Regions from separate parts of the Pseudarthrobacter sp. PvP004 genome, predicted to be linked through region 1. Evidence: riboswitches for the same ligand, from Rfam matches in the RefSeq annotation. Region 1 holds a riboswitch; each other region holds the start of a gene.
What was found. A riboswitch is a leader RNA that binds a small molecule or an ion and turns the genes downstream of it on or off. The one in region 1 is predicted to bind thiamine pyrophosphate.

Region 1 (2,186 bases):
GACGCGTCCGCCAGGGAAGACCACCATTCCGGCGGCAAAGTCCATGGTGCTCACCCTGTGTTGGACGAAGGCTTCGAGGCCGTCCGAGGCGTCGCGGAGCAGGATGACGCTCGCTGCCAGGCGGGGTTCCGCCACGGCGTTGGTGTCTGTAAGTCCCGAGCCGGAGATGTCCGTCATGAAATGTGCCCCTTTGCCGCGGTGAAGTCTGCTGATTCATTCTCTCAGGTCCTGTTGTGGGGCCTGGTGTGCAGGGAATGGCGTGCGGGAAAGGTGCAGAGCGGGCCTCGCAACGCACCCCCGTCTCGTTGTTAGGCCTGGTGTGCAGGGAATGGCGTGGGGGAGGGGTGTAGAGCGGGCCTCGCAACGCACCCCCGTCTCGTTGTTAGGCCTGGTGTGCAGGGAATGGCGTGGGGGAGGGGTGTAGAGCGGGCCTCGCAACGCACCCCCGTCTCGTTGTTAGGCCTGGTGTGCAGGGAATGGCGTGCGGGAAAGGTGTAGAGCGGGCCTCGCAACGCGCTTGGCAGCGGGCACCTCAAGGACGGGAAGGCGATTGTGACTGGACCGCAGCGCCCGCCACGGACTCAGGTGTAAACTGAACCAGCCCATCAGGGCAGATTTGATAACGACAGGGGAGCGCCGCCGTCGGACTCTGCAGAGATGCAGGAGACGCGAGGGCGCTGAGAGTGCGGACAGCCGCAGACCCTCGAACCTGATCCGGTTAGTACCGGCGCAAGGGAGTCGAGCTTCTCAGAGTGTCCGGATGCGGACGGCGCGAGCCGGACCCGGGATCCGGGGAGCACTTTCCCCTCCTGTAACCTCAGGAGGCAGAAAATGACCACGGTAAACGTGAAGAAGGCCAGTTATAACTGGCGCGTTGTAGACATCGTTGTGGCGGCTCTTATCGCCATCGCCGGCGGCGTGATCTTCTGGGCATGGTCCCAGGGCGCGGCACTGGTATCCATCCCCATGAACGCGACGTATCCGCCGCTCACAGGCTTGATTGCCGGTGGCTGGATGATTCCCGCGGTCCTGGGAATGCTCATTATCCGCAAGCCCGGTGCTGCGCTGTTCTGCGAAGCCGTCGCCGCCACCGGTGAGCTCATCATGGGCTCGCAGTACGGCACCACGGTGCTGATATCCGGCGTTTTGCAGGGCCTGGGCGCCGAGCTCATCTTCGCCGCCTTCAGGTACAAGAAGTTCAACCTGCCCACCGCGCTCCTTGCGGGCGCCGGCGCGGGCCTCTTCTGCGGCCTGAACGACTCCTTCCTGCCATGGGGTTGGAACATCGCCTACGAGGCCATCGACAAGCTGGCCTACATCACCTTCACCACGATCTCCGGTGCCATCATCGCCGGCGCCCTCTCCTGGGTTGCGACGCGCGGCCTCGCCAAGACCGGGGTGCTGAGCTCCTTCGCCTCGCGCAAGGCCGCTTCGGAGCCAGTCTTCAACTGATGTCCGCCACGCAAAGCGGCACGGTCCGGCCTGCCGCCATCTCCGCCGAGGGCTGGGGATGGCGGCATGCCGGCCGGGCCCAGCCTGCCATTCAAGGCCTGGACCTTCGGATCGAACCGGGGGAACGGGTTCTGCTGCTGGGCCCTTCGGGCGCCGGCAAGTCGACCCTCCTGCACGCCCTCGCCGGGGTGCTGGGGGATGAGGAAGACGACTCGGATGAGACCGGCTCCCTGCTGATCGACGGCGTCGCGCCCCGCGAGCAGCGTGGCCGTGCCGGACTGATGCAGCAGGATCCGGAAACGCAGGTGGTCTTGTCGCGGGTTGGCGACGACGTCGCCTTCGGCGCGGAGAACCTTGCAGTTCCGCGGGACGAAATCTGGTCCCGCGTCCATGAAGCGCTCGACGACGTCGGGTTGCGTACCGCCGCGGGTGGCGGCCTGGCGTTGGATCACCCGACGGCGGCACTCTCCGGGGGCCAGAAGCAGCGCCTCGCGCTTGCGGGCATTTTGGCCATGCGCCCCGGCCTGATCCTTCTGGACGAACCAACAGCCAACCTGGACCCGGCAGGTGTGCTGGAGGTCCGGGATGCTGTTGGGCGCTGCCTGGACAAGACAGGTGCCACGCTGGTTGTGGTGGAACACCGCGTCTCTGTGTGGAAAGACCTGGTGGACCGGATCGTGGTCCTGCAGCCGGGATCGGCCGCAGGGTCCAGCGCGGCCGCAGGGGCCGGGCGG
Region 2 (2,186 bases), 3.6 Mb from region 1:
CCGGGCCTTCCACCATGACCTGCACGTCGAACTCCCACGCCCGTTGTGTCAGCTCAGCGAGCGTATCCAGCTCGGCGAACTGCGCGGCGTCGTTCGCGTCGGCGATGGAACCGGGGCGGAGCCCGTCACCCAAGGAAAACGCGATATCGTATTTGGCGAAGATTTCGCACAACTCGTCAAAATGCGTGTACAGGAAGTTCTCTTGGTGGTGCGCCAAGCACCAGCCGGCCATGATCGAACCGCCGCGGGACACGATGCCCGTGACCCGGTTGGCGGTCAACGGCACGTACCTCAGCAGAACGCCCGCGTGGATGGTCATGTAGTCCACGCCCTGCTCGCATTGCTCGATCACGGTATCGCGGAAGATTTCCCACGTCAGCTTGTTGGCCTCGCCGTTCACTTTTTCCAGCGCCTGGTAGATAGGGACTGTTCCGATCGGAACGGGGGAGTTGCGGATGATCCATTCGCGCGTCGTGTGGATGTCATCTCCCGTAGAGAGGTCCATCACTGTGTCAGCGCCCCACTGGGCTGCCCACTGCAGCTTGTCCACCTCCTCGGCGATGGAGCTGGTGACTGCAGAGTTTCCGATGTTGGCGTTGATCTTCACCAAGAAAGCCTTGCCAATGATCATCGGCTCGGATTCGGGGTGGTTGATGTTGTTCGGGATAATCGCTCTTCCCGCGGCAACTTCGCTGCGGACAAGGTCAACATCGCAGTTTTCCCGTAACGCGACGAACTGCATTTCAGGAGTCACAACTCCCTGCTTCGCGTAGTGCATCTGCGTGACGGTCCTACCCTCGACGGCGCGGCGCGGCACAGGTTGCGCGCCCTTCCACTCCGCTGACGCTGCTCCACGCCGAACCGCGGACTTGCCGTCGTCGAGTAGGTTTCGTTCCCGACCAGAATAGGCCTCCGTGTCTCCGCGGGCTTCGATCCACGGTGCACGGAACGGCTCCAACCCCACCACCGGATCGCTGCCCGGGCCTGCTGTTCGGTACACCTGCAAAGGGGGATTGGCTTGCCCGTTGGGGGAGGGCTCCAAAGCGATCTCCGTGACGGGGACACGTATGCCGTTGTCGCGGTCTTCCAGCCACGCCAACGAGTGGGACTTCAACGATTGCGTGACGGGCTCAGGAGCGTTTTCGCTTGCGTTGATCTGGTTTTGGCCTGCGTTGATCTGATTTTGAACAGGGCTGTGCTGTGTTTCTGCGGTGCTCAAGGGAATACTCACTTCCTTCGCCGGCATTACCCGGACAGGTTCAACGGTCGCAGACTGCATCAGTCCGATCTCAGCCCCTGCAAGGGCTCCCGTGTGGTCGTAGACGAAGCTACCACAGCTCCCGGCGGGCTCCCAGTCACATGAGTACAGCAGGCTCTGGTTAGCCACCGCAGCTACGCTTTTGCCATGGCCAACATCATCGAATTCAGTGGACCCGTGCTCGTCTCGGCGGACGAAGAGCGCCGCGGGCTGTGGTCCATCGACGGCAAACTGACGTTTGAACGTCCCCTTGCCTCGCCGGACAAGGTATTGGATGGCTGGGTCCTGCCGGGTTTTGTTGACGCACACTGCCATATCGGACTCGGCGTTGGAGGAGCGGTTGACGAGCAGGCCACGCTTGCCCAGGCACAAGCAGACCTCGTCGCCGGGACGCTGCTGATCCGCGATTGCGGATCGCCCTCAGACACCCGCTGGGTACAGCAGCGATCGGACTTGCCCCGGTTGATCCGGTCAGGCCGGCATATCGCGCGGAGCCGACGTTACCTCCGCGGGTTGGGCCACGAGATTGAGCCCGGCGACCTCGTGGAGACCGTCCGAAAGGAAGCCCGCGACGGCGACGGCTGGGTAAAGCTGGTGGGTGACTGGATCGATCGCGGCGTTGGCGATCTCGCTGCCTCTTTCCCGGCGAAGATCGTGAGGGACGCCATTTCGGCCGCGCATGATGAAGGTGCCAGGGTCACGGCTCACTGTTTCGCCGAGGACACCATCGACGACATGCTCGATGCCAATATCGACTGCATAGAGCACGCCACCGGTCTCCTGCCGCGACACCTTCCCCGCTTGGTGGAACAGTCAGTGCCGATCGTTCCCACCTTGGTCAACATCGCTACTTTCCCGGATATAGCAGCCCAGGCCGGGCAGAAGTTTCCGGAGTACGCGGACCATATGACCCGTCTCTGGGAGGGGC
Region 3 (2,186 bases), 4.0 Mb from region 1:
GATGTTCATGCTGTTTCCTTGGTGGGAGCGTGTGCGGCTGGTGTAAGAACTTGGGGAACTGAAGCGTTGCCCGCGAAGCGATCAGGCAGGAACGGAGTCCATCGAGGGTCCGTTGTGCCGCTGATGAGTTCGCCCACGATTCTGGCGGCCACGGGAGTCAGGAGCACACCGTGGCGGAAGAAACCTGTGGCGATCACCAGGCCGTCAGTGTCGCCGTGGGGACCGCTGACCCGTCCGAGCAGGGGGGCGTTGTCCGGGGTTCCAGGGCGGGCGCGGGCGGTTGCTTCAAGGAGTTCCAATTCCGCAACTGCGGGGACCAGGGCTTGGGCATCCCTCAGCAGCTGGTAGACGCCGCCGGCAGAGACCGCGTTGGAAGACGCTGACAATCCGTCTTCGCGTTGCGTCGCCCCAATCACCACGGTTCCGTCATCCCGGGGAACTATGTAGACGGGAACGCCTCGAACCATCCCCCGAACAGTGGACGTGACCAAGGGCCGGAGGTTGTCGGGGACGCGAAGCCGGAGGATGTCGCCATAGACCGGCCTCACCGGAAGGTTCAGTCCCTCAGGGAGCCCCGACAGTTGGGATGCCCCCAGCCCGTTGGCCACCACGGTCTCCGCGGCGCGGACCACGACTCCGGATTCGAGTTCCACTCCGGTGACCCGCCCGTCATCCCTCAGCACACCGCGTGCCGGGGAAGGAACGGCGAATCCGTCATCGGCCCCGGACACCCAGGAACCGTCGTCAGGTGAATGGTTTGCTAATCCAGCCAGGAGGCATGCGGCGAGCTTTCGCGGATCCACTTGGTGGTCGGCGGGAATATCGAAAGCGCAGGAAATCTGTGGGCTGAGGAGCGGCTCGCGTTGCCTCGCGTCCCGCAGGGCCAGAGGTTCAACTCCCAATCCAGCTGCGAGCTGCACGGACCTCAGGTCTGCGAGCGCCCTGCGGTCGGCTGCGTCGGCACCCACGGCGAGGGTCGGCGTCGTGCGGTATCCGCTGCCCTCTCCACCCACGTGCAGTCCGTCCACGAAGGAAGGCCACAGCCGCGAAGATTCGACCATCAATTCCAGGAGGTCTCCCTCCTGATAATGCAGTTCGCTGACGGGTGCAAGCATTCCGGCGGCGGCGAACGTTGCACCCGAGGCCGGGACGGGATCGATCAGCGCCACTGAACGGCCAAGTCGCCGGGCTTCATGAGCGATGCCAAGGCCTATGATGCCGCCGCCAATGACGGCCACGTCTGCCTGGATGGGGGTATGGCGGGGACCTGCCATTCGTTTCCTTCCCTACGCCGGTACTAGCCGGATCAGGTCAAGCGGTCGGCGCTGAAGCCCTCTCAGCCGGACAGTCATATGACGAATGTCGCGGCTCCCGCAGTACGTGCCCAGTTTAGAGGAACTACTCTGGTTTCCATGACCCAGCCTGACGCCCTCGCCTCCGCCCGCCTCTATCTGTGCACTGATGCCCGTCAACGGCAGGGCGATTTCGAAGACTTTGTGGACGCCGCATTCGCTGGAGGCGTTGACATCATCCAGCTCCGCGACAAGACTCTGGAAGCTGCCGAGGAGCTTGAATTGCTGGCCGTTTTGCGGAGCGTCGCACAACGGCACGGACGGCTTTGGGCTGTCAACGACCGGGCCGATGTTGCCAGTATTTCCGGGTCTCCTGTATTCCACATCGGTCAAAAGGACCTGCCCCTGACGGCAGCGCGAACCCTCTTGCCGAACGTGACCGGCATCGGTCTTTCCACCCACACACAGGAACAAATCGATGCGGCAGTCGCCACCTCCCAGGGCCCCCTGGGACTGGACTATTTCTGCGTGGGTCCGGTCTGGGCAACGCCTACCAAACCCGGCCGCTCGGCGGTGGGGCTGGACTTGGTCACATATGCCGCAGAAGCGGAAAAGCGTTCGGGCAATGCTGTGACACTTCCTTGGTTCGCCATTGGTGGCATCGACCTCAGCAACGTTGAACAGGTAGTGGAAGCGGGAGCCAGCCGGATCGTCGTGGTCCGTGCCATCACCGAGGCAACGGACCCGACGGCGGCAGCCAAGTCGCTGCTGCAAGCACTGGACACCGTGTAGTTTCCCGCCGAATTCAAGCGGTCTTAGCCGCTACGCGGTCAGGCCAAGGCCTGTCATCCGGCGCCCGTGTTTATCGGCGAGTTCCGTCGTTAAGCTCCTGAC
Region 4 (2,186 bases), 3.5 Mb from region 1:
CGACGTTGCCAGTAGATGATCCACATAGGACTTGGTGACCGGGCCGGTGGCCGTGGGGGCCTCCCTGGTGCTCAGCCAGTTCCTGTGCAGCTCCGATTCAACTTCCAGGCACTGCTGTGATGCCTTGGCCCAGAACAACTGCTCTTCCTCCGTGGGGGCCAGGGCCCCCGCACGCGCCAACACCCTGGAGTACCCATTGAGGTAGATCGCATCTTGGGCGAGGTAGTAGTTGAAGTCACGTTCCGGGAGTTCGCCCGATTGAAGTCCTTGAATGAACGGAAGCCCGTAAATGGATTCGAGCTCTGGACCGGCTTCCTTCCACAAGGTCGCAGCGAAGGCGCCCGGCTTGGATGCCTGCTGGAGGTGGTGGAAGTGATGCACGGGCCCGTTCCCCTGCCCCACCTCGAGGGCCTCAGAGGTTGTCAAAGCCCCCAGTAACCAAGACTTCGCTTCCTGCAGTGAAACTTCCCAGTCACCCGTGCGTGCCTGGACTGTAGCCAAGGCGGACGACAAGGAGCACCCGGTTCCGTGGCTGTTCCGCGTTTCGACCCGGGGACCTGTTATCTCGATCACGTCCCGTGACAGCATCCCACTGGTGTTCACCAGTGCATCAGGACATACCGGACCAGGCAGGTGGCCACCCTTGACCAGGACCGTGTTTCCGTACTCCGCTGCCAGCCGTTTGCCTTGGTCCAGCGCCGATTCCCATTCTGTTGCCTCCGGCTCCCCCAGCAACATGGCAAGTTCCGGAAGGTTCGGGGTGATCAGGTCGGCCAGAGGCAGCAGCGAACGCAAAGCCTTCTCCGCTGACTCGCGCAGGAGCCGGTCGCCACTGGTGGCCACCATCACCGGGTCCAGGACCACGACGGCGGGACGCACCTCTTCGATCCAGCCGCGGACCTCGTCTATGACGGCCGCATCGCCGAGCATTCCGATCTTGACGGCATCAATGGTGATGTCGCTGCTGATGGCGTCCAGTTGCTGTCGGAGGAACTGCGCGGGAGGGACATGGACGGCGATGACCCCCATGGTGTTTTGTGCGGTGAGAGCCGTGATGGCAGCCATTCCGTAACCGCCGAGTGCTGCGATGCTCTTCAGGTCCGCCTGAATTCCCGCGCCGCCGGAAGGGTCCGAGCCGGCAATACTCAGTACGCGTGGGGTTGCCCGGCCCGGGTTCGGAGCGTCGAGTGGGTACACAGCTGAATATGGTGATGCAGTCATGAGGACATCCCTTCGCCGGTGCTAACCGGACAGGTTCAACGGGTCTGGATCTCAGCCTGGCCCAACGCCCGGCACCCCGTGTCAGTCCCCAAGCCTAGCCGGGAAGCGACGTGGCGCGGGAACCGGACCACGTCGCGACCGGGATGTGACCACGGATGCATGGAATGCGTGGCCTGCGCGGACAAGAAAGGCCCTGCACAGCCCGCCGTTGGCAGATTGTGCAGGGCCCTCTCAGCTGGTGCTGTCCGGATTTAGAGCTCGGAGGCAGGAACTCCAACTCCGAGGATGATGGGCTCGTCGGTTGATGCCTTCTTGGCTTGTTCCGCGGGCACCTTGGCCTCATGGGCCGAGCCTCGGGGGGCCGAGGCCGTCACCTCATGGTGCTCGACGCTGGTTTCATTGGCCGCGCCTTGGGCCCGGCTGGCACTCCGGTTGCGGCGGCCACGACGACTACTCGAAGCCTGAACAGCCTCGGGAGCTTTTTCGGCACGGGCCGGCACATCAGCCTTCGGGGCATCAGCAGGCTCCGGCACGACCACCGGCGCGGCTTCTTCCGCAGGTGCCGGAGCAGCGCCGAGGTGCGAGAACGCCTCGGCCAGGAGGTCCAGGCTCATGGCAGGCTTGGCGGCCTGCGGTTCCTCGTGGTGCTCAACGAACGGCAGTGCTACTTCTTCGCCGCCGAAACGCAGGACCGGAGTAGACCTTGCTTCCTGGACTGCTGCTTCCCTTTTTTCTGCTTCGCGGGCAGTTGCTCCGGCTTCGCCGCTGGCGGCGGTACCGGATGCGGGGCTAACGGCCGGCTCGTGGCCCGCCGCCCTTGCCTGCTCCTCTGCGCGGTGAACTTCGTCGTCGTGCAGGTGGGCGGCGTGCGCTGCAGCGGCAATCGTCGCCAGGGCAGCCCGGGTTGCCTCAGCCTTGGCTTGCCGGGCGGGATCCTGCGCTTCGACCGGAGCCGAAGGTGCAGC

Region 2: linked by a shared signal. The riboswitch ahead of thiC (phosphomethylpyrimidine synthase ThiC) and the one ahead of J3A64_RS20970 (ECF transporter S component) in region 1 are both predicted to bind thiamine pyrophosphate.
Region 3: linked by a shared signal. The riboswitch ahead of thiO (glycine oxidase ThiO) and the one ahead of J3A64_RS20970 (ECF transporter S component) in region 1 are both predicted to bind thiamine pyrophosphate.
Region 4: linked by a shared signal. The riboswitch ahead of thiD (bifunctional hydroxymethylpyrimidine kinase/phosphomethylpyrimidine kinase) and the one ahead of J3A64_RS20970 (ECF transporter S component) in region 1 are both predicted to bind thiamine pyrophosphate.

What each region holds. Positions count from the first base shown of each region.
Region 1 covers NZ_JAGINL010000001.1:4,591,198-4,593,383, forward strand. Annotated here, with positions in the region: gene J3A64_RS20965 (NUDIX hydrolase) at 1-177, opposite strand, end outside; TPP riboswitch at 618-754, shown strand; gene J3A64_RS20970 (ECF transporter S component) at 832-1,452, shown strand; gene J3A64_RS20975 (ABC transporter ATP-binding protein) at 1,452-2,186, shown strand, end outside.
Region 2 covers NZ_JAGINL010000001.1:984,251-986,436, forward strand. Annotated here, with positions in the region: gene thiC (phosphomethylpyrimidine synthase ThiC) at 1-1,219, opposite strand, end outside; TPP riboswitch at 1,215-1,322, opposite strand; gene J3A64_RS04450 (amidohydrolase family protein) at 1,406-2,186, shown strand, end outside.
Region 3 covers NZ_JAGINL010000001.1:630,701-632,886, reverse strand. Annotated here, with positions in the region: gene thiS (sulfur carrier protein ThiS) at 1-9, opposite strand, end outside; gene thiO (glycine oxidase ThiO) at 6-1,274, opposite strand; TPP riboswitch at 1,267-1,385, opposite strand; gene thiE (thiamine phosphate synthase) at 1,413-2,084, shown strand; gene J3A64_RS02885 (ferritin-like fold-containing protein) at 2,115-2,186, opposite strand, start outside.
Region 4 covers NZ_JAGINL010000001.1:1,071,129-1,073,314, reverse strand. Annotated here, with positions in the region: gene thiD (bifunctional hydroxymethylpyrimidine kinase/phosphomethylpyrimidine kinase) at 1-1,221, opposite strand, end outside; TPP riboswitch at 1,212-1,310, opposite strand; gene J3A64_RS04885 (ribonuclease E/G) at 1,473-2,186, opposite strand, start outside.